Regions from separate parts of the Pseudoalteromonas sp. A3 genome, predicted to be linked through region 1. Evidence: predicted binding sites of a transcription regulator. Region 1 holds the regulator's gene; the other holds the start of a gene.
What was found. Region 1 encodes sigma-54, which starts transcription at its own class of promoters, with help from an activator protein. Its sites were predicted from a motif close to GTTGGCACGNNNNTNGNNT; they were not measured.

Region 1 (11,655 bases):
AGTTGTTAGAGCAGCTTTACAGCCAAGTGTTTAATGTGTCATCACCTAATACAATGAAAGGCAAAATCACCCAGCGGGTGCAATTTTTAACTGCAAAAAATATGGCTGATTTAGTCACTAGTGACAAGGTAAGCCCAGAGGTGCAGGCGCAGTTACGTTTCTACTTGGTAAAATTAAGCAAAGAGTACAATCAAAACTCAATGTTAAGTAATACCAGTGTAGGAGAAAGCGCATTTAAACAGTATTTAGCAGAGCAAATAAAACAGTTTTTAAAAGTAGGTAAGTGGCCTGAAAACTTCAGTGGTTTACCAATGCCACCGGGCTCACCAATTTAATTATATGTTTTAGTGTGTAGTGGCTACTTAACCTCAGTTCAGGTTGCTAAATAAGTAGCCACGTTGCGGTGCCTAAAAAGGCAAAAATACCGACAATATCAGTTACTGTTGTAAGTACAACACTACCTGCAAGTGCAGGGTCTATATTCATTTTTTTCAATAAAATAGGAATACATGCGCCAGCAACACCAGCTACTACGAGGTTCATAAACATTGCAAATGCGAGCACGCCGCCAAGCATAAAATCCCATTGCCAAAGCGCAATTACACTGGCTATAAGTATTGACCAAATAACCCCGTTTAATGCGCCTATCGCCAGCTCTTTAGCCATTAAAAATCGTTGGTTAGTTTGGTTAATATGGCCCACGGCAATACCGCGAATAACCAGAGTTAAAGATTGGCTACCTGCTACACCACCCATTGAGGGCACAATGCCATTGAGTACAGCTAAAATAGGTAATATATCTAAGGTGCTTTCAAAAAAGCTGGCCACAAAGGCGGCAGCTAAGGCTGTGAGTAAGTTAACGCCAAGCCATACTGAGCGTTTTTTTGAGCTTTTTAAAACAGGTGCAAAGGTGTCTTCTTCATCATCAAGGCCGGCAAGGCTTAATAAGCTGTGCTCTGCATCTTCACGAATAACATCAACAATATCATCAATGGTGACACGTCCAAGCAAGTGGGCGTTATCATCGACTACAGGGGCCGATATCCAGTTGTGGCGCTCAAATAGCTGAGCAACTTCACTTTCATCCATCGAAATAGGGATAGACTCACAGTCTTCATCCATTAAATCTTGAACAATTTTTTCAGGCGGATTAGTTAACAGTGTACTAAGTGATAATGCACCTAAAAAACAGTTATGTTTATCAACAACGTATAAATCATCGGTGCCCTCTGGCAGCTCACCGCGTAGCCTAATATAACGCAGCACAACATCAAGTGTAACGTCTGGGCGAATGGTCACCGTATCGGTGTTCATTAGCGCGCCTGCTGAGCGCTCTTGGTAAGATAAAGCCTGTGTAGCGCGTTCGCGGTCTTGCGTATCCATAGCGCTAACCACATCTTTGTACACGGTGTCAGGTAGGCTACGTAGGACTTCACCTAAATCATCGTGGCCCATATCCTCAGTGGCCGCGGCAATATGCTCAGGTTCCATTTGTGCAATGATGCCTAAACGTACATCTTCAGAGAGCTCTTCTAGCACATCCCCTTGCACATCTGGGTCAACCAGTTGCCAAAGCATGCGTCTAATTTTATGCGGAGAGGATTCAAGCAGCAGTGCTGTATCACAAGGTGCTGTTTTTGCTAGCATGCGTCTTACTTGAACAAATTGCCCACTATTAAGTGATTTAGTCACTTGTTTTAGTTGCTGTAGTGGATAGTCTTGTTCAAACGCTTCTGGCATTGGCATCCTAAATATTTTTGTGTAATGGAAAGGTGTTTAGTAAGTGGTTTTGCCCACTGTTATTTTCTTTATTTTTTGTGCTAAACCCAATGCTAGGACTAAATTAGTGTTTAAAATTAAGTAACCAAATTTAGCTGGGGCATGGCTTTATTACCCTAAATTAAAGCACTAAATTAGGCGAGTCGGAATACCCTAACTTACTAAATCTTTATAGTTCAGCCTGATAAGTCTTTAACTTATAAGGCTATGGTGCTTTAAATTATTCTTGTTCGTTAAATCGTTGTGCAATTAATTGCCCAACCGCATGCAAAGCTTGCTCTGAATCAGGGCCTTCACAGACTACTTTAACTTCTTTACCTTTACTGCTTTCAAGTAGCATTAAAGCTAATACGCTGTCGCCTGCAGCTTCTTTATCATCTTGGTGTAAGGTGATTTTAGCATCAAACTGCACAGCTAATTGCGCAAGGACCGTTGCCGCTCTGGCGTGTAAGCCTAATTTATTTTTTATTAGAAATGTGTCTTCACAGCGCATAAATTACTATACCTAAACTGAACAGGTTATTATTTTAAGGTTACTTTTCTTGCTCACGATGACGAATTTTGACATTCGGATGCGTCATAGCAAAGCTCTCACCAATGGCTTGCGCTAAATAAACAGAGCGATGTTGACCACCAGTACAGCCAATTGCAATAGTGAGGTAACTACGGTTATTGCGCTCTAAGTGTGGCAGCCAAGTTTGTACAAAGGTTTGAATTTGCCAAGTGAATTTTTGCACTATGCTGTGATTTGCCAAAAAATCTTTTACTGGTTGATCAAGGCCCGTAAGCGGTTTAAGTTCAGGCTCCCAGTGGGGGTTTGGCAAAAAGCGAGCATCAAAAACATAATCAGCTTCTTTAGGTATGCCGTGTTTAAAGCCAAACGATTCAAACGTTACAATAAGTTGCTTATCTTTTTTACCCAGTATTTTTTCGCGAATTGACTCTGCTAATTGGTGCACACTTAAATCGGTGGTATCAAGCATAAAGTCAGCGCGCGTTACAAGTACATCAAGCAGTTCTTTTTCTTTTTTTATTGCTAAATCAAGCGGCAGCGAATCGATGGATAAAGGGTGTAATCTGCGTGTTTCTGAAAAACGTTTGATCAGTGTTTGATCATCACTATCTAAATAAAACAGTGTGGGTTTAGCAAAGTCAGGAAGGTACTCGAGAATATCGTTAAATTCGTCTTGTTCTTTGGGGATATTACGAACATCTATACTAACGGCTATTTTGTCATAGTTATCTGAAACACTTCGCACCAAAGAGGGCAGTAGGTTGACCGGAATATTATCTACGCAATAATAGCCTAAATCTTCAACCACGCGTAAAGCAACCGACTTACCTGAACCAGAACGGCCGCTTATGATAATTAACTCCATTTATAGCCCTTAGTATTTACTACGATTGATCAACAATTACTTGATACAGCTCTGCATCGGTTTTAGCACTACGCAGCTGTTTACAAAATTCTTTGTTGCTCAGTTTATCAGCTATGGTTGCCAGAGTCTTTAGGTGCTGTTGGTTATCGCCATCTGGTACGATGAGTGCAACAAAAATATCAACAGGGCAGTTATCAATAGCATCAAAGTTAACAGGCGTGTCGCTAACAAGTACTAAAGCCAGCGGCTCTTCTACGCCACCCATTCTGCCATGAGGAATGGCGATACCCCGGCCAATACCAGTACTGCCTAGCTTTTCTCTGCTTGCCAGCGCATTAAGAATATCTTGTTGTGGTAAGTAGGGGAGCTTTTCATGAGCTAGCTCACTGATAAACTCTAAAATTCTTTTTTTACTACTAAAAAGGACCGCAGCTTTGCTGCAGTCCTGGCATACTAATGTACTTAATTTCATAATATTAGTGTCTAGCAAGCTTCTCTTTATGTTTTATGACTTGACGATCGAGCTTGTCAATCAACGAGTCTATAGCGGCATACATATCTTGGTGCTCTGTTGAGGCAAATAAATCTGCGCCACTTACATGAATAGTCGCTTCTGCTTTTTGGTTGAGTTTTTCTACATCGAGAATGACATGCACATTGCTAATATGATCTGAGTGCCTTTCTAGCTTTGCAAATTTATTATTTACATAGTCTCTAAGTGAATCAGTTACTTCTACGTGACGACCAGTTAGGTTTAGTTGCATAAGCATTTCCTCTTTGTTTTTTACGTCTTATATCAAACTCTTTCTCTGATTTGACGGTGGAATAGCTAGCGATTCACGGTATTTTGCTATTGTGCGTCTAGCTACTTTAATTCCTTGCTCTGCCAATATATCCGCAATTTTACTATCACTCAATGGTTTAGCTGAGTTTTCCGCGGCAATTAGCTTTTTAATTAGGGCACGTATTGCGGTTGATGAACACTCGCCGCCATTTTCAGTGCTTACGTGGCTTGAGAAAAAATACTTAAGCTCAAAAATACCACGTGGCGTATGCATATATTTTTGCGTAGTAACACGCGAAATTGTCGATTCATGCATTTCTACCATTTCAGCAACATCGTTTAAAACCATTGGCTTCATGGCTTCTGGGCCATGTTCAAAAAATGCCTGTTGCTGTTTTACAATACAGTTTGTTACTTTGAGCAGCGTGTCGTTTCTGCTTTCAAGGCTTTTTATAAACCATTTAGCTTCTTGTAAGTGAGAGCGAATAAATTGGCTATCACCACTTGATTTTACGGTACGTGACATAGCCGCGTACTGACTATTTACGCGTATTTTTGGCATGCTATCTGGGTTTAGCTCTACCACCCAGCGGCCTTTTATTTTTTTAACCGACACATCTGGTATTACATACTCCGACTCTTCCCTTACTATTGTATCTGCAGGTTTTGGGTTGAGGGTATGTATTAGGGTCATGACCTCTTTAAGCTCGTCTTCTTTAAGCTTAGTCTTTTTCATTAATGTACGATAGTCGCGTGCCGCTAATAGATCAATGTGATCGGTTAAGATCATTTTAGTTTGTTCTATAAAAGGGGTGTCTTTATCAAACTGGTTTAGCTGAATACACAAGCACTCTTGTAAACTGCGCGCGGCTATACCTACAGGGTCAAATAACTGAATACGCTTTAAAACGGCTTCTATTTCGTCAAGTTCAACTTCAACTTCGTCATCGTTTTCTTGGTTAAAGCTTTCTAAAATTTCTTCGCAACTTAGCGTTAAAATACCCGAGTCATCTACAGCTTCTACAATGGCAATAGCAATGGCTTCATCAGTGGGGCTAAAAGGAGTAAGCTGAAGCTGCCACATTAAATACTCATGTAGCGTTTCAGTAGAGGCACCTTGATAAATAGACTCATCTTCTGGCATTGGGCCTGAGGATGCCGCAGGGGCTGCGCTCATGTACTCATCCCAAGTTACATCCATTGCCATATCATCGCTAACGGTGTCTTTATTTAAAGCTTCGCCACTGTCTTGCTCGTACTCGCTAGTTGTATCGTCAGCCGATGCGCTTACGGTTACATCATCCGTATCTGCTTTTTGTTCATTTTTTCCAGCCGACTCTTCCGTGTAATCTTGCTCTTCTACTTCTAATAGCGGGTTGCTATCAAGTGCTTCTTGTATTTCTTGCTGGAGATCCAATGTACTGAGCTGCAGCAAGCGAATCGCTTGTTGCAATTGTGGAGTCATTGTAAGTTGCTGGCCCATGCGCAGCTGTAATGATTGCCTCATGTATCTCTAACAATCCTTTTATGTTGTTATAATTAATATTAGCAGATGCTTGTAGGTGTGGCTTAAATGTTACAGCCTAAATTGCTCGCCTAAATAAACATCGCGTACAGTTTTGTCATTTAATACGTGTTCTGGGGTGCCAGATGCAATTAGCTCCCCATGAGAAACAATGTAGGCTTTTTCACAAACATCAAGGGTTTCTCTTACATTGTGATCGGTAATTAATACGCCAATGCCACGGTTTTTAAGATGTTCTATTATTTTCTTTATATCTAACACTGAAATCGGATCAACACCAGCAAAAGGCTCATCCAATAAAATAAATTTAGGGTTTGCTGCCAGTGCTCTGGCAATTTCTACACGGCGGCGTTCACCACCAGAAAGCGCCATACCTTGGCTATCGCGAATATGCTGAATACTAAATTCATCAAGTAAGTTGTTAAGCGTTTCTTCTCGTGCGGCTTTATTGAGCTCTTTACGCGTTTCTAAAATAGCCATTAGGTTTTGATAAACTGTCAGCTTTCTAAATATTGATGACTCTTGCGGCAAATAGCCAATGCCTAAACGGGCGCGGCTGTGCATAGGTAATAACGTAATGTCGTTATCATCAATAGAAATTTTACCTTTGTCGCTAGGTACTAACCCTACAATCATGTAAAAGGTGGTGGTTTTACCTGCGCCATTAGGGCCCAATAAGCCAACAATGCTGCCGGCTTCTACCTCAAGGCCTACATTTTTTACAACTTGGCGGCCTTTATAGCTTTTTGCTAATAGTTCTGCTTTTAAGGTGCTCATGGTTGACCTTCGTTACCTGTTTTTTCTTTAATTTTTGCTTCAACAGGCACTAAAATTGTGTGGACACGATCCGTAGAGTTTTCGTCTTTTTCTGCGCTAATAAGCTGCTGCTGCATGTCGTAGGTAATACTTTTAGCATTAATTTTTTGACCGGCTTGTGCGACTTCAGCATCGCCAACAAGCGTTAAAAAGCGCTTTGCTACGTCGTAACGTACTTCGTTTGCGCTGGCACTCATTACGGTACCGTCGTCTTGTTTTTCTTCGAAGTAGGCTGGGCTGCCAGTGGCAATAAGGAGTTGTTTGTTATCCCCTAAGTCTTCACGTTTATGTACTTCGAGTCGGTCGGCTGTAATTTTGCGATTACCATGCACAATTTCGACGTTCTTTTCAAAAATACCTACGTTTTCTTTAAGTTGGCCTTCTTGACGGTCTGCACTAATAGAAATTTGATTTGCTGGCGGTTGAGCAGCAGGCTCAGCAGCAGAGGCGCTAAATGCAAGCATTAGCGATGGGATAATAAGTATTTTAGTGAGTTTATTGGTCATAATATATTGTTCGCGTATGGTTAATTAGTTTTATTACTTCGGTTTTTAAATCGGCTTCAAGGCCTTTACCGACAATTTTTAAATTAGGCCCAGTGACAACCACTGGCTGCTCAGAGCGCATTGTTAGCGCTTTAATGTCGACTTCGATGTTATCGGCATCGATGTTATCTATCATGGCATTATCAACTAAATTTTTAGCAACCACATTGCCTTCTAAAATAAGTTGTTTATCTTCGTAAAGCGTTGCTTCGTCTGCATTTATTCGCCATGTTTGCTTTTCGTTATACAAGGTGAAAATAGGTTTTTCAAAAAACGTAAAACCAAGCTGTTGGTACAGCTCCATTTTAGCCGCTGTGACTTTATGGCTTATTTTGCCTTGCTCGTCATAGGCTGTTTGCTTAAGCTCTATAGCGGTGTAATCGGGCTTTGCAATTACTTCAGGTTCTTGCTCTGGCGCTACATTGGTTTGGGTAAAATAAGGGTACCAAAGCCAAACCATACAGCCGATGAATAACGCACTGAGTATAACGCGTGCTGCATTCATGAACTGGTGCCTTGTGTTGTAAGCGCTATGCCGTTCTCTAGCATAAGTAAGTCTGTGAGCTCTCTAACGGCGCCAAAGCCACCAGGCATTTGCGTAGTGTAATGCGATAAGCGCTTAATTAGCGGGTGCGCATCGTTAACTGCAACGGCAAAGCCAACGCGCTCCATTACTGGCATGTCAGGGCCATCGTCACCAATATAGGCTATTTGTTCATCAGTTAACTTTAAAGTGTTTTTGAGTTCTTGATAAGCAATAAGTTTGTCTTCTTGGCCTTGATAAATGTGCTGTACGGTTAAGCTGCTCATGCGAGTTTGCACTATTTTTGAGTGACGCCCCGTAATGACCGCAACTTCAAAACCGCTATTGATCAGCGCTTTAATGCCAAAACCATCTTTTGTATTAAATGCTTTTAATTCTTCGCCTTGGTTACCGAGGTAAATTCGGCCATCAGAAAATACACCATCAATGTCGCATATGAGTAGTTTTACTTTTTTGGCGCGTGCTTTGGCATCATCGCTTAGCGGTTGATAGAGATCTTCAAATTGCATTTATAATACTCCTGCTTTTAAGAGGTCTTGCATATTTAAGGCGCCTATTGGCTGGTTTTTATCATTGACAACAATTAAACCATTAATACGTTTATTTTCCATTATGTTTAGGGCTTCAGCTGCAAGTATATCGGCCGTGGCGGTTGTGCATGACTTAGTCATAACCTGGCTAATAGCGGTGCTATGTATATCCACTCTTTGCTCTAAAATACGGCGTAAGTCACCGTCGGTAAAAAGGCCTGCAAGCTGTTGATTGTTATCTACAATAGCGGTCATACCCAGCCCTTTGGCTGACATTTCTATTAACGCGTCTTTAATTGTTTGCGTTACACCTATAATAGGGGTGTTTGTGCCGCTGTGCATTACATCTTTTAAAGTGAGCAACAATCGCTTACCTAAACTGCCACCAGGGTGAGAGAGTGCAAAGTCATCGGCGGTAAAGCCGCGTGCTTCTAAAAGCGCAACCGCCATTGCATCACCCATTGCTAAAGTAGCTGTGGTGCTTGCTGTAGGCGCTAAACCTAATAAACAGGCTTCTTGTTCTACTTTTATGCATACGTGCACATCGGCAAGTGTTGCCATAGTAGAGAGCGGGTTGCCCGTCATCGATATTATTTTTGCACCAAGGCGTTTAAGCACCGGAATAATATTAAGTACTTCGCTGGTTTCGCCCGAGTTTGATATAAGCATAACCACGTCATTTTTGGTTATCATGCCTAAATCACCATGGCTTGCTTCGCCTGGGTGAACAAAAAAAGCAGGGCTGCCTGTACTTGCAAGGGTAGCAGCAATTTTATTACCAATATGGCCTGATTTACCCATGCCAATAACAATAATGCGGCCTTGGCAATCAAACATGAGCTGACACGCACTATGAAAGTTTTCGTCAACGTATTGTGTAATATCAGCAAGCGCTTGGCGTTCAATGTTTAATACGCGTAAACCTTGCTCTATAAAATTTAGTTGTGCCATTGTTACCCTACTTGACTAAAAATATAACCTTGGTACGCCAAAAATGCGATGAGTAATAGGCCACCTTCTACTCTATTGATACGCTGAGAACCTCTAAAGTTCAATGACATAATAATAAGCGCAAGCGTAGCACCTAACATAATAAGTATGTCGCGGTTTGCAAGTGACGGGTCAACCACTGATGGGTTAATAATACCTGCAAGCGGTAATACCGCTAAAATATTAAATATATTTGAGCCCACAATATTACCTAGGGCTAAATCATCTTCGTTTTTAAGTACACCCGCTACAGAAGCTGCAAGTTCAGGCAAGCTTGTGCCAATGGCGATAATGGTTAAGCCAATTACTAAGTCGCTTAAACCAAAGTATTTAGCAATATCGACTGCTGAACCAACTAAAAAGTGTGAGCTAACAGGCAATAAAACCATGCCGACAATTAGCCATAAAACGGCTTTTTTAGTTGGTACATCGTTAGGAACCTCATCGCAGGCTTCTGAAACAAAAGGGTCATCTTGATTTTTTGCGCGCAAAGAAACCACAATCAAACCGCCAATAAATACAGCAAATGCAACTAGCAACGCCACCCCTTCGGTGAGCGAGAAGTAGTTGTCTGAAAATACATACCACGTAGCCAAGGATACCAGCATAACAAGCGGCATTTCGCGTTTTAAAGTGCTTGATGACACACTCAAAGGGCGTAGCAGCGCAGTAATACCTAACACAAGTAATATGTTTGTTATATTTGAACCTACCGCGTTACCGACCGCTGTGTCGGTTTTATTTGCCAAAGCAGCCGAGGCCGATACCATCATTTCAGGGGCCGAAGAACCCATAGCAACAACCGTTAAGCCAACAATTAAAGTAGGGACTCCAAAGTTTTTAGCAAGCGCTGCCGCACCGTATACAAATCGGTCGGCGCTCCACACAAGTGCAGCAAAACCAAGAATTAAAATAACAAACGAGGTAACCATTATGTTAAGCCAGATGTTCAAAATACAGATGGCGCGAATAGTAACAAAAGCCAACATGAAAGTATAAGCAAAAGAGCAGGGTCTACTATTGCAGTGCGTGAATTTTATGCGCTTAAGCAAAGGTTAAGGCAATTTACTTCAGCCTTAGAGCGCTTTTTGTAAGCGTATTACAAAATCTTACGAATTGTTTTTTCCATCTTGGCTAAAAAACCCTTAAAATAGGAGCACGAGTGAACATTGTTACGGAGAGCGACTTGTCGCAATCAATAGTAGAAGTCAAGGATGTTAGCTTTTCGCGAGGCGATAGAACCATATATAAAAATATGAGTTTTAGTGTTCCTAAAGGTAAGATAACAGCGATTATGGGGCCAAGCGGAATTGGCAAAACCACAATGCTACGCTTAATTGGTGGGCAGCTTAAGCCTGACGCCGGCGATATTTTATTCGAAGGTGGCAGTATTCCTAGTATGTCGCGCAAAGAGTTATATGCGGCACGAACCAAAATGAGCATGCTGTTTCAAAGCGGTGCGTTATTTACTGATATGTCGGTATTTGACAACATTGCATTTCCTCTGCGAGAGCACACCAAGTTAAGTGAAGCGTTAATTAAACTAGTCGTATTAATGAAACTGCAAGCGGTGGGTTTACGCGGTGCAAAAGATTTAATGCCTTCTGAGCTTTCTGGCGGTATGGCCAGACGAGCAGCACTTGCACGTGCTATTGCACTGGACCCAGAACTTATTATGTATGATGAGCCTTTTGCCGGCCAAGACCCAATATCTATGGGTGTATTGGTAAAGCTTATTAAGTCGTTAAATGAAGTGCTAGGTTTATCATCCCTTATTGTAACCCACGATGTGACGGAGGTAATGAGTATTGCCGATCACGTTATTATTATTGCCGATCAAGGCGTAATAGGGGCAGGGACACCGGATGAAATGCGTAATCATGAATCTCCATTAGTACAGCAGTTTTTAAAAGGGTTATCGGATGGGCCTGTGCCATTTCATTATCCTGCACAAACGTATGCTGATGAGCTGTTAGGAGAAAACGCTTAATGTTGGATTTATTTCAAAAGTTAGGTCATAAAACGCTGGGGCGTTTTGCTGCATTAGGGCGCTCTGCCAACATGCTTTTTAATGCATTGTGGAATGTACCTAACTTTAAAAAAGGCACACCGCTGTTAGTGCGCCAACTTTATATGGTTGGTTCGCAATCATTATTAATTATTATGGTGTCGGGTCTGTTTATTGGTATGGTGCTTGCGCTGCAAGGTTACACTGTATTGGTTGGCTATGGCGCCGAAGACAGCCTAGGCCCATTAGTTGCGCTTAGTTTATTACGCGAACTAGGCCCTGTGGTTACAGCGCTATTATTTGCTGGGCGCGCTGGAAGTGCGCTAACGGCAGAAATAGGTTTAATGAAAGCCACCGAGCAACTCTCTTCACTAGAAATGATGGCCATTGACCCTCTCAAGCGCATTATTGCACCGCGCTTTTGGGCAGGTTTTATTAGTATGCCATTGCTTGCACTTATTTTTTCTGCGGTTGCCATTATCGGTGCTCATTTAGTTGGGGTTGATTGGTTAGGCGTAGATACCGGCAGCTTTTGGTCGATAATGCAATCGCAAGTATCGTTTCAAGAAGATGTATTAAACGGCATGATAAAAAGTTTTGTATTTGCCATGGTAGTGACCTGGATTGCGCTTTATAAGGGCTACGACTGTATCCCAACCTCAGAAGGGATCAGTAAAGCAACAACAGAAACAGTCGTACACTCATCACTGGCAGTATTAGGGTTTGACTTTATTTTGACAGCGGTAATGTTTACC
Region 2 (11,655 bases), on a different contig from region 1:
ATTATCGTGACAATTCCCAGCTCGACTCATTGAGGGTACAAGGTTATGTTCTTTCATAAAGGCTAAGTAATCAGCGCTACCATACTGGCTTCCTTGATCACTATGTACCATTACGTCAGCTTTGGGTTGGCGCTGATAAACTGCCATGAGCAATGCTTTAATTACTAAGTACTTGTCCATGTTTTTATCCATCGACCAGCCTACGATGCGCCTAGAGAATAAATCCATGACAGTTGCTACATACAAGAAGCCTTCATAGGTTCTCACATAAGTAATATCACTTACCCAAGTTTGATTCGGCGCAGGAGGATTAAACTGACGAGCTAGCAAGTTATCTGCAATGCGCGATGTTTTACCGCCTTTAATATGGCGACGTTTATACCCTATTTGCGCTTTGAGTTTATGTTGGCGCATGATCTTAGCTACGCGATTAACACTACATTGCTCACCAGCTTCACGTAAATCTGCGTGTATCCAAGGACTACCGTAAGTGCCACCACTGGCAACGTAAAACTCTCTAATAAGCTTAAGCAAACGATTATCTTCGATTGCTCTGTCACTCAATGGCTTCTTTAACCACGCATAAAAGCCACTGCGGTGTAGCTTAAATAGTTTACACATCGCAACAATAGAAAACTCATTTTGATGCTCACGAATAAAAGCGTACTTTACTCGGGGTTGCTGGCAAAGTACCTTGCGGCCTTTTTTAGAATGTCGCGTTCCTCCGTGACACGTTTTAGCTCGGCCTCAAGTTTGGCGATCCTTAGTTGTTCGTCTGATGATTTGGTTTGTTTGGGTTTCTCTGATAACTGGCTTCGCCAGTGATATAACGTTTTGGTACAAATATCTAATCGTTCTGATACTTCAGCAACTGAATAACCACGTTCAGTTATTTGTTTAACTGCTTCTATTTTAAATTCTTGGGTATACCGTTTGCCTTTGCTCATAAAACACCTCTAATTAGAAGTTACAATGTAACTCATTGGGTGTCTAGCAAACTATGGGAAGTCCAAAATGCGCTACACAGAAATAGAGATAAAAGAAAAGAAAGCTATAACCCTTTGATTTTATTGGTAGCCCCTACAGGAATCGAACCTGTAACTGCCCCTTAGGAGGGGGCCGTTATATCCATTTAACTAAGAGGCCGCATCGAGCTTACAGCTTACAGCTTACAGCTTACAGCTTACAGCTTACAGCTTACAGCTTACAGCTTACAGCTTACAGCTTACAGCTTACAGCTTACAGCTTACAGCTTACAAAAATTATAACGGCATCTTGTTTTTCATATCAAGCTATAATTAACTTAATTGCTTGATAAATATATATCTTCTTTGTTTAACACGTACAGCGGTATTAGTTTACGGCTGCTTGCTACAATATGTTTGCTGTGAACATTTATAACGCGGGTATTTACTGCTACGCCATTTGGGCGGTAAATTAACGTACCTGCTAATACATAGTTAGCCATGCTGCTTTCGCTTAGCTTTTCTATATCGCGAGATAACACGAAGTCGCCTCTGTTTGATACATCAATGTTGTCCATGGTTTTAAAATCTACCACGCCGTAGCCAAATTTTTGCAGCTGATGAATAAACGTCTCTGCTAATTGATTACCCAACTGATTACTTTTATTAAGCGATGCGTCTAAATCTACAATGGTGGTAACCGCTATGTTGATGCTGTTGTTATCGGGCGCTTCGGCTTCAAGCGTATCGACTAAATCCAGCGCCATTTGCTCTACATAGTTTGCCAGCGTTTTGTGGTGTTTAAGCGGTGTAAACTGCCTTGCTGTGTCGTACTCACTTTGCTGCTGCACAGATTGGTTGGCATACATAGGCGTTGGTTGGCTACTTTGCGTTACCACGGTGTAGGCTGAGCGTGTGTTTATGCTTTCGTTATGCTCATTATTTTGCGTTATTGAACAGCCAGTTAATGCTAACGTTGCCGTTAGCCCCGCTATAGCAGATAGTTTGTAAAACATGGTCAACCTCACTCGCTGGCTTGTTTAAGCATAATTCCGTCGGTGCGATAGCTACTGTTTAGCGCATCAACCACTGATTGAGGGATAAACCCTTGCGCACTGCCCACTACCGCTTTACTTTTAATGCCCACTATTCGTGCATTTACCAGTACGCCACCTTGGTGGCTCACAAGTGTTCCTGCTAATACGTAATTAAAGTTTTGATCTTGGTTTAGCTCTAGGTAGTCGCGGCTAAATACAAAGTCGCCTGCGGGGGTTACTCGCATATAATCGGTGGTTTTAAAATCGATAACCGGTACTCCAAAACTATGCAGCTCGTGCATAAAACTTTCGGCTATTTGGTTACCTAACAGGCTTCCATCGCTGTAGTCATCATCTAAAAATACAAAGCTAGAAACGGCAAGTGGCGTTTTGTCGTTTACGTATTGCAGGTTTTCGACCATGTCTTGCATTATACCGCGCACATAATGGTTTATATTTTTGCGTTTTGCAGGGGCACTTTTGGTGTAGTTACTTTGCTTGTTTAAATTAGACTGAAATAACGCTTCATTTGGTGCAGGTGCTTTTACCGCACGTTGCTCTGAAACAAGCTGGGCTGCATTATCTTGCTCAACTTTCTCCGGCTCTGAATGTAGCGAATTTAACATTTGCGAACAGCCAAAGCCTAATGGCAAACATAGGGTAATTAATAGGTTTCTCATGGTGTGCTCCTGATTAATATTCGCTGCGGTACAAAGAGCCGTCACGCTGCTGAATTTTTTCGTTTCCCCACATTACATTTATAGGGATCTCTGTGCTGCCTGCCGACAGTACTTGCTTGTTTTCAATATTAACGAGTCGTGCATTAACTATGTAAGCATGCTGTTGGCGCGTTACAGTGCCGGTGATGACTAAGTCAATATTTTGGCGATTGCGTAATTTACTTAAGTCGCGGCTTAATATGCTGTCTGCGTTTTGCGCTAATATAAGGTTATTGCCAAGGCGGTACTCAACGGTATGATAGCCAAGCTGGGTAAATTGCGTTAATAAGCTTTCTTGAATTTGTAAGCTCAAACCCGAGGCCTGCCCTGCTACTAGCTTAGTATCTAAAGCATCGGCATAAAAAAAGCTACTCACACCAATGCGCGCATTGGCATTTAAAGCGCCATTTACATGGTTAAGCTGCGAGGTTAGATTTGCTACATACTCGTTAACGGTATAGGGAGCCATTGCTGCTTTTGGCGCGTCAGTAGGCACACTCGGCTCTGGGGGCGGAACCAAATTGCAAGCAGTTAAATTTAACAATACTAAAGGCAGTAAAAGGCGCATAGTTGCCGTCCTCTTTAAAACATACCGAGGATAAAGCAATTATTATGCCTAATTAACCTAAACTCTGGATAATAAACCTATCTCTAGCCAGAGATAATAAATTTAAGTATCCAGATAGTTCAATATGCTAGTAAGGCTCTTAACCAGAGTTCAGGTTAATTAACTTTGAGGCGTTTTGACGTAGTAGGTTACAAAGCAGGTATTATTGTTTATTAATGACTTACATGCATCGTTTGCTGCTTCTTTTGTTTTAAACGCACCAAGCTTTAATCTATAAAAGGTGTGCTGGTCAATCAGTACTTGCTCGGTATTTACTTCAAGCTTATTTGACGCCGATTGAAATTGCTTTATAGCCGCTTCAAGTACCGCTTTATTTTTATATGCCCCCACTTGCACAGCAAACAGCGCATTTGTATTCACAACAGCTAAGTGGTTAGTTTGCTGTAGTTTTGGCTGCGCGTTAAGTTGTTTTAATTTATCTACTGTGCGCTGTAATTCACTTTCTAGCTTTAACAGTCTTTCTAGTTGAGGCTTGGTTTGTTGCCACTGCTGCGCTGACTCTTTTAGTGCGGCTAAATCATCTTTTTTAATGAGCACCGCCTGCTTTTGGGCCGTTGCGAGTGCATGAGCACTGTTTGCTAATGCAAAGCCTAAAACTAATGTGGCTAAAAAATCCTTGTTGTGCAGCATAAGTATGTTGTTAATTTGGGTAAGAGTGGGCGCTATTTTAACAGCCAATCAACGCTTAGCAAGTCACGCGTGCTAGGGCCTATTGCGCTTTTATACCAATTAGCTTAATTAAGTAATCTATTTTGAGGATAGTAAAACGTATTGATAGCTAGGCAAAAAATTCGCTATTTAGTTGCTCTAAACGAGATTTATTAACGCAGAACGCAACACGATTAGCCCCATAAAATGATTATTTATTATTGCGGGTTGGTATCGCTATTAAAGTTTAATTGGCTTATCGGTGTAGTTACTTACAATGCAGTCGAGCTTATACATTTTAAATACTTCACAGTCGGCTTTGGCATTTTTAAGGTTTTTATAGGAGCCAAGCTTTAAGCGATAAAAGGTTTTATCATTTATTTTTGCGGTTTCTACGTTGGTTAATATTTTATCTCTAAATAGTGGCGCTGCTTTGGTATTTAGTTCTTGCCAAGCTTTGGCTACATCCTGCTTAGAATCAACCGAGGCAACTTGTAATGCAAATACATGTTTAGGGGTATTAAGCTTTATAGTTTGCTTTTGGTTATTGTTAGCAGCTTTGTAAGTTTGCTGACGACGTGGCTTATTACTGGTTGTACGCGAAGGCGTGCGTGTGTAACGGCTACTGTAGGCAGGGCTTGCATTAGATTGTGCAATAGCTTTAGAGTTTATTATATCTATATGGTTAACCAGGTAAGTAATTTCTTTTTCAAGCTTTAAAATACGCTCTATACCGGCGCGTGCTTGCTGCCATTGCATTGCGGCATCTTTTAATTGCGCAAGCTCTAGTGCAGTTATCGATACGTAATCGGGCGTGGTGTTAGGTATTTCATTATCAACAGCAGGTTTAGCGGTAGGCGTAATAGAGCACGCCGTGCCAAACGTAAGCGTAAAAAGGCATACAAAAAAGTGTTTATAGTATTTTTTTAATTTAAGCATGTACCCGTTATCCTGAAAGCAGTGCCTCTGCACTTACATTTCAGTTAAACGTTCTCACAAGAAAGCGTTTAACTTATCTATTAAACAATGAGCAAATTTGCTCCTATACGTTAATTTACCTGCAAAGATAAAATTAACACGACCCTCCATGGGTGTGGCTTTTAATACAACTTTAATGCCAATTAACATAAACCTTTCAATATAAATTACGTTGTGTTTAAAAATAACGCAAGTCAAATTCAGAACATAATTAAGCGTAGCCCATCTTTATTACTCGCGTCGTTAAAATTGAGTAAAGCTATACTCATAGTGGCATTAATAATTTAGCAATAAAAAAGGCGCCTAAACAGGCGCCTTGGTGGGTAATTTAATAAAACCTAAATTAACGATTTAATAAATGTTTTTAAATCATCTGCAAACTCGTCGCGGCGCAGAGCAAACTCTATTGTTGCTTTTAAGTAGCCGATTTTACTACCGCAATCGTGGCTGCGCCCTTTCATTGCGTACGCGTCTACTTTTTCTTGCTGCATTAGCATGGCAATTGCATCTGTAAGTTGAATTTCGTTGCCAGCCCCTTGCGGCGTTTTAGCAAGCAGTGGCCAGATGTTTTCGCTTAATACATAACGCCCTACTACAGATAGGTTTGAAGGTGCTTCATCTACTGGCGGTTTTTCTACCATGTTTATAATTGGCGAGCTTTCACCTTGGTGAAGCTCTACGTCACCTAAATCAACAACACCAAATTTGTCTACTTCGTCCATTGGTACTGGCTCAACCATAATTTGGCTGTGCTTAGTTTCTTCAAAACGGGCGATCATCTCTGCTAGGTTGTCTTTTTTAAGGTCGCTCTCTACGTCATCAACAATTACATCTGGCAAAATAACCACAAAAGGTTCGTTGCCAATAATTGGCGCTGCACAGTTAATTGCGTGGCCTAAGCCTTTGGCTTCGCCTTGGCGTACGTGAATAATGGTCACATCTTTAGGGCAAATTGCCTGTACTTCGGCAAGTAATTGCCGCTTTACGCGTTTTTCAAGCGTGGCTTCTAGTTCAAAGCTGGTATCAAAATGGTTTTCGATAGAGTTTTTACTTGAGTGCGTTACAAGTACAATCTCTTTAACGCCTGCTGCTACCGCTTCATTTACTACATATTGAATAAGCGGGCGGTCTACCACAGGGAGCATCTCTTTAGGGATAGCTTTTGTGGCAGGTAACATACGCGTTCCAAGGCCTGCTACGGGGATCACTGCTTTCATCTTGTTCTCCTTAATCTTATTATACTGAAAACGGATATTGGATTGGTTCGTGGCATTGATAGCCTACTACTTCAAAATCGTCTCGTGTTACCCATGTTTCTATATCTTCTAGTGATTTTATGTTTGGGTTAATATTTAATTGCGGTGAGTCAAATGGCTCACGTGTTAACTGCACATAGCGCATTAACGGTAACTGGTTTTCGTAAATATGCGCGTTAGCAATTTTATGATACGCCTTACCTGCTTTATGGCCGGTAATTTGCGCAACCAATGCCAGTAATACAAAGCACTGAATTTGATTAAAATTAAGGCCCAGCGGCACATCGCAACTGCGCTGATACGATGTTAAATACAGCGTGTCGCCAAGCAGCGAAAACGTATGCGTGTGCATACATGGGCGCAAGCAACCAAGCTCAAACTCACCAGGATTATAAAAGGTAATTATTTCACCTCTGTCATCAATCCCGTTTTTTAAGTTATTTATTACTTTAGCAAGCTGATCGAGCGTTGAGCCATCTGGGCGCTGCCAATTACGCCCTTGCACGCCATAAACGCGGCCCATGTCGTCCTCGCCTTTGCGGTTAGGGTTATTTAGCCATGCGTTATTATCGTTTGCGTTTGCATCCCAAGTTTTACAGCCTATATCGCGAAATTGCGCTGCACTATCGTACCCTCGTAAGTAACCTAAAAGCTCTGCTATAGCGGCTTTGTAGTAACTTTTACGAGTGGTGATCATAGGAAATTTATTATTACCTACATCGTATTCTAAGTCGGCATTAATAACGGTTAAGCAGCGCGTGCCTGTGCGTTTGTTTTCTACCCATACACCTTCGTCAACAATACGCTGACATAATTTTAAATATTGTTTCATGATCTGTTCTTACTATGCCTTTGCTGCGGTTACAGGTTGCGGTTTTTTGTACGCCCAAATTAATAGCCCTAGGCCACCAATTATCATAGGTAACGAGAGTATTTGACCCATTGAGATAAAATCGGCAAATAGGCCAAGCTGCGCATCTGGTTGGCGGAAGTATTCAATACAAAATCTAAATACGCCGTATCCTAATAAAAACACACCGGCTACACTGCCTGCAGGGCGAGGCTTTTTAATAAACCATAATAAAATTAAAAACAGGACTAGCCCTTCAAAAAAGGCTTCGTATAACTGCGATGGGTGACGCGCAAGCGGCCCACCCGTTGGAAATACCATTGCCCATGGCACATCGCTTACACGGCCCCATAACTCGCCATTTATAAAGTTACCAATACGCCCTGCTAATAAGCCCACCGGAACCAGCGGCACCACAAAATCTCCCACTGCGAATAGTGATTTTTTGCGGGTTTTGGCAAATAGTATAATAGCGGTAATAACCCCTAATGTTCCGCCGTGGAACGACATACCGCCTTGGTCAATTCTAAATAAATATAATGGATTTTCTAAAAAGTAGCTAAACTGATAAAACAATACATAGCCAATTCTGCCGCCTAAAATAACCCCTAGCATGCCGTAAAAAAGCAAGTCGCTAACTTGCTCTTTAGTCCAGCCAGAGTTTGGTTTTTCGGCTTGACGATTAGCAAACCACATCGCAAATGCAAAACCAATTAAATACATTAAACCGTACCAACGTACGCTTAGCGGTCCAACAGAAAAAATTATTGGATCGATTTGAGGAAACTCAAGTGCCATAAATAAACCTTTAGCTAAAAACCATTTTAAGTGCGATGAGCACAAGCAACACCGCGAAAATTTTCTTTATTATATTAACAGGTAAATAATGAGTTGCTTTAGCCCCTAAGGGCGCCACAAACCACGATGTTATTACAATACCAAATAATGCAGGTAAGTATACAAACCCTGCGAACCCATGGGCTAAATCGGTTACCTGCCAGCCTGCGCTTATATAACCAATAGAGCCAAATAGTGCGATAACAATGCCGCTCGCTGATGCACAGCCTATCGCTTTTTTCATATCAACTGAAAAGTAATTAAGCATAGGGGCAATAAGTGCGCCGCCACCAATACCTATTAAACCAGAAAGCGCGCCCATAAGGGCAGAAATGCTCCCTAAAATAATCCCTTTTGGTAGCGGTTTTTCTTTAAGCGATTTACTACGTGATGCCAACACCATTCTGCCTGCAATAAATACAACACTTATTGCAAACACGCTGCGTAATGCTTGTTCGGGTATTAAACTTGCGGCAAAGCCACTTATTAACGCGCCTAAGCCTACACCCGACATAACCCACGGTGCAATTTGCCACGGCACATTATCATTTTTATGATGAGCCAAGACTGAAGAAGTAGAAGTGAATAAAATAGAGGCAAGCGATGTTGCAATAGAAATAACTAATACGTGATCAGGTGAAGTAATGTCAAACATCAGTAATAAACTACTTAAAACAGGCACAATAATTAAACCGCCGCCTATCCCTAATAGCCCTGCTAAAAAGCCAACTACACAGCCAAGTAGCGCACAACTGGCCACGAGTAAAGCTAAGTCATACATAGTGTTCTCAAATACCTTTTCGTGCGCCTATATTAAAGGATTATAAAGTTAATAGCATCTTTAAGCGCTGCATTATTTGGCGGTGTAGAATAGATCGCCTAATTGGTGTTCAATCATAAAATTGCGCGTTAAGCGCAGTACCTGTTTAGCGTTCGATTGCACTAAGCACTCTGCGAGTAATTGCTGCATATCGTTAATATTTAAGCGCCTTAAAATCCACTTTACTTTAGTTAACGACGACATGTTCATACTTAAATGCCTATAACCCATGGCAATGAGTAAAATAGCGCCCTCTGGCTCGCCGCCTAGCTCGCCACATAAACTAAAGGGTAAACAGTGTTTATTACATTCATTCGCTACTTTATTTAATACCCTTAACACGCCGGGGTGATATGGGTTAAATAACTGAGCCACCCGCGCATTTGCTCTATCGACAGCAAGTAAGTATTGCGTTAAATCGTTACTGCCTACTGAGCAAAAATCTACTTTTTTAGCCCACTCGTCGAGCATAAATATACTTGAGGGTACTTCAAGCATAATGCCCACTTCTGGGCGCTCCAAGTTTTGCTCTGGGTGTTTTTCTGCCAGTTCAAAATAAGCTTGTTCAAATAACGCGAGCGCTTCGTCTACCTCTTCTGTACCGCTGATCATAGGCAGCATTATTTTTAAATTACCTAAACCCATGTTTGCTTTTAACATAGCTTTGAGCTGATCTAAAAATAGCTCTGGGTGGTCAAGGCTTATGCGTATGCCGCGCCACCCTAAAAAGGGATTTTCTTCGGTAATATTAAAGTAATCTAAAACTTTATCGCCACCAATATCTAGGGTTCGCATAACCACTGGCGCTGGGTGGTAACTTTTTAGCACCTCCCTATACCAGTTTTCTTGCTCAGCTTGCGATGGAAATTGCCCCTTTTGCATAAACCATGCTTCGGTACGATAAAGCCCTACCCCATCGCAAATATGCGCACTGCTTTGCTCGGTATTAAGCTCAAGCCCTGCATTTAGCATTAAATTTATTTGCTCACCATCTAAGGTAACCGACTGCGCACTTTGCTCTGCTAAAAAGCGGTTATTGAGTAGTTTATCTTGGTGCTTTAACTGCGCGTATTCATCGAGTAACACTTGCGAAGGAGAAATATATAAACGCCCAGCAAAGGCATCTAAAATCATTGGTTTAGCATCAAATTGCAATAAGGGTAAATCTTCAATACCCCAAATAGCCGGTATTCCCATCGCTCGGGTTAATATAGAGGCATGGCTATTGGCTGAGCCATTCACACTCACTACACCGGCTAAATGCCCGTTGGGTACTTCAGCCAGCATGGCGGGCGTTAAGGTATTCGCAATTAATATGGTATTGGGTGGGTAATCTTTTACTGCGTGTTCTGTGTTTACTAGGTGGTGTAACACCCTTAAACCTATGTCTTTTACATCAACTGCGCGCTCTTTAATGTAGGGGTCTTGCATGGCATTAAACTGCGAAATAAGCCGCTCAATAACAATTTTTAAGGCGCTTTTTGCACACCAGCCCTCTTGTAACTGTACCTCAACATTGTGGCCTAAACTTTTCGCATCAAGTAATTGTTGGTATACATCAAATACCGCGAGTGCTTCACGCGGTATTGAGTCACTCAAGGTCATAGACAGGGTATTAAATTCTTTGCGGGTGGCAGCAACGGCTTGTGTAAACAAACGGCGTTGCTCGGCGCTATCGGGATCTTTTTTTAGCTCTATAGATTTAAAATCAAGCTTGGGCAGTACCACAAAGGCTTGGCCAATCCCAATACCTGGAGCACTCGACACCCCTTTGAGCACTGAGGTTTGGTGTGATGATTCGTCTTGGCGTAAAAGCTCTTTTATTTCAGCATGCGCAAGTTGCGAGGCTAGCTGTGCTGAAAGGGTAATTAAAAACGACTCTTCGTCTTGGCTAAAAACCCGCGCCATTTTTTGTTGTACAACAATAACGCCCAATACCTTTTTTTGATGCACCACAGGCACAGACAAAAAGGCATTGTAACCTTCTTCGTTTACTTCGGGGGAGAGCTTAAAACGCGGATGAGATTTTGCAAAAGCTATATTAATGGGCTCTTCACGCTGGGCCACTAAACCTACAAGCCCTTCGGTAAAACCAATTCTAAACTTACCTACGGCATCCGGGTTTAGGCCTTCGGTTGCCATAAGTACAAAGTTATCTTGGCTGTAGTCGGCAAAATAAATAGAGCAGCACTGGGTTTTCATGGCCTCTTTAACCATTTTCACAAAGCACACTAAGGCACTGTCTAAATTCGCTTGTTGCGAAACAGACTCAGCAATAGTTCTAAGTGTTGCCAGCATTACCTGCTCCTTATTTTATAATTATGCTACTACCTTTTGTGTCGCCACTGTTCTTTATGATGTTCTCTTTTATTAAAAGGCATTGCAAACGGTGCAAACTCTTTCATCACCCGTCTGTATACATCGCGTTTAAACGATACCACTTGCCTTACTGGGTACCAATAACTCACCCAGCGCCAATCATCAAACTCGGGATGATGTGTTTTAAGCAAGTTTACATCTTCATCTTTGCAACGCAGTTTTAATAAAAACCATTTTTGTTTTTGCCCAATACACACCGGACTAGAGTCGCGGCGAATTAATCGCTTGGGTAATTTATAGCGTAACCAATGTTTTGAGCTTGCAACTATTTCTACATCTTCTGGTCGCAAACCTACTTCTTCGTGTAATTCACGGTACATGGTTTGTTCGGGTGTTTCTCCGTCATCAACACCGCCTTGGGGAAATTGCCAAGAATGTTGACCGTAACGTCTAGCCCAAAAAACCTGCCCCTGATTATTGCAAATTACAATTCCGACATTGGCACGAAAACCTTCGGCATCAATCACCTTAGTGCCTCATTTGTAAGTCGATTTTTAATGATTGTTCCACATTAGCTGCAATTCGGCAAACACTATTA

Region 2: a site for sigma-54 is predicted at 3,323-3,341, ahead of OIZ54_RS06105 (FlgO family outer membrane protein). Genes of this name have one in related genera too.

The regions. Positions count from the first base shown of each region.
Region 1 is NZ_JAPCKL010000006.1:197,649-209,303, reverse strand. Features, by position in the region: gene OIZ54_RS12950 (zinc-dependent metalloprotease) at 1-335, shown strand, start outside; gene mgtE (magnesium transporter) at 382-1,740, opposite strand; gene OIZ54_RS12940 (HPr family phosphocarrier protein) at 2,000-2,272, opposite strand; gene rapZ (RNase adapter RapZ) at 2,313-3,158, opposite strand; gene OIZ54_RS12930 (PTS sugar transporter subunit IIA) at 3,178-3,630, opposite strand; gene hpf (ribosome hibernation promoting factor) at 3,635-3,922, opposite strand; gene OIZ54_RS12920 (RNA polymerase factor sigma-54) at 3,950-5,449, opposite strand; gene lptB (LPS export ABC transporter ATP-binding protein) at 5,519-6,244, opposite strand; gene lptA (lipopolysaccharide transport periplasmic protein LptA) at 6,241-6,789, opposite strand; gene lptC (LPS export ABC transporter periplasmic protein LptC) at 6,779-7,333, opposite strand; gene kdsC (3-deoxy-manno-octulosonate-8-phosphatase KdsC) at 7,330-7,881, opposite strand; gene OIZ54_RS12895 (KpsF/GutQ family sugar-phosphate isomerase) at 7,882-8,853, opposite strand; gene OIZ54_RS12890 (calcium/sodium antiporter) at 8,856-9,824, opposite strand; gene OIZ54_RS12885 (ATP-binding cassette domain-containing protein) at 10,079-10,882, shown strand; gene mlaE (lipid asymmetry maintenance ABC transporter permease subunit MlaE) at 10,882-11,655, shown strand, end outside.
Region 2 is NZ_JAPCKL010000003.1:2,121-13,775, forward strand. Features, by position in the region: one part of gene OIZ54_RS06085 (IS3 family transposase) at 1-710, opposite strand, end outside; one part of gene OIZ54_RS06085 (IS3 family transposase) at 710-947, opposite strand; tRNA gene OIZ54_RS06090 (tRNA-Arg) at 1,072-1,146, opposite strand; gene OIZ54_RS06095 (FlgO family outer membrane protein) at 1,304-1,981, opposite strand; gene OIZ54_RS06100 (FlgO family outer membrane protein) at 1,990-2,682, opposite strand; gene OIZ54_RS06105 (FlgO family outer membrane protein) at 2,696-3,289, opposite strand; gene OIZ54_RS06110 (SPOR domain-containing protein) at 3,449-3,979, opposite strand; gene OIZ54_RS06115 (SPOR domain-containing protein) at 4,238-4,936, opposite strand; gene galU (UTP--glucose-1-phosphate uridylyltransferase GalU) at 5,314-6,192, opposite strand; gene OIZ54_RS06125 (thymidylate synthase) at 6,212-7,063, opposite strand; gene lgt (prolipoprotein diacylglyceryl transferase) at 7,076-7,879, opposite strand; gene OIZ54_RS06135 (sulfite exporter TauE/SafE family protein) at 7,890-8,699, opposite strand; gene ptsP (phosphoenolpyruvate--protein phosphotransferase) at 8,772-11,036, opposite strand; gene rppH (RNA pyrophosphohydrolase) at 11,066-11,584, opposite strand.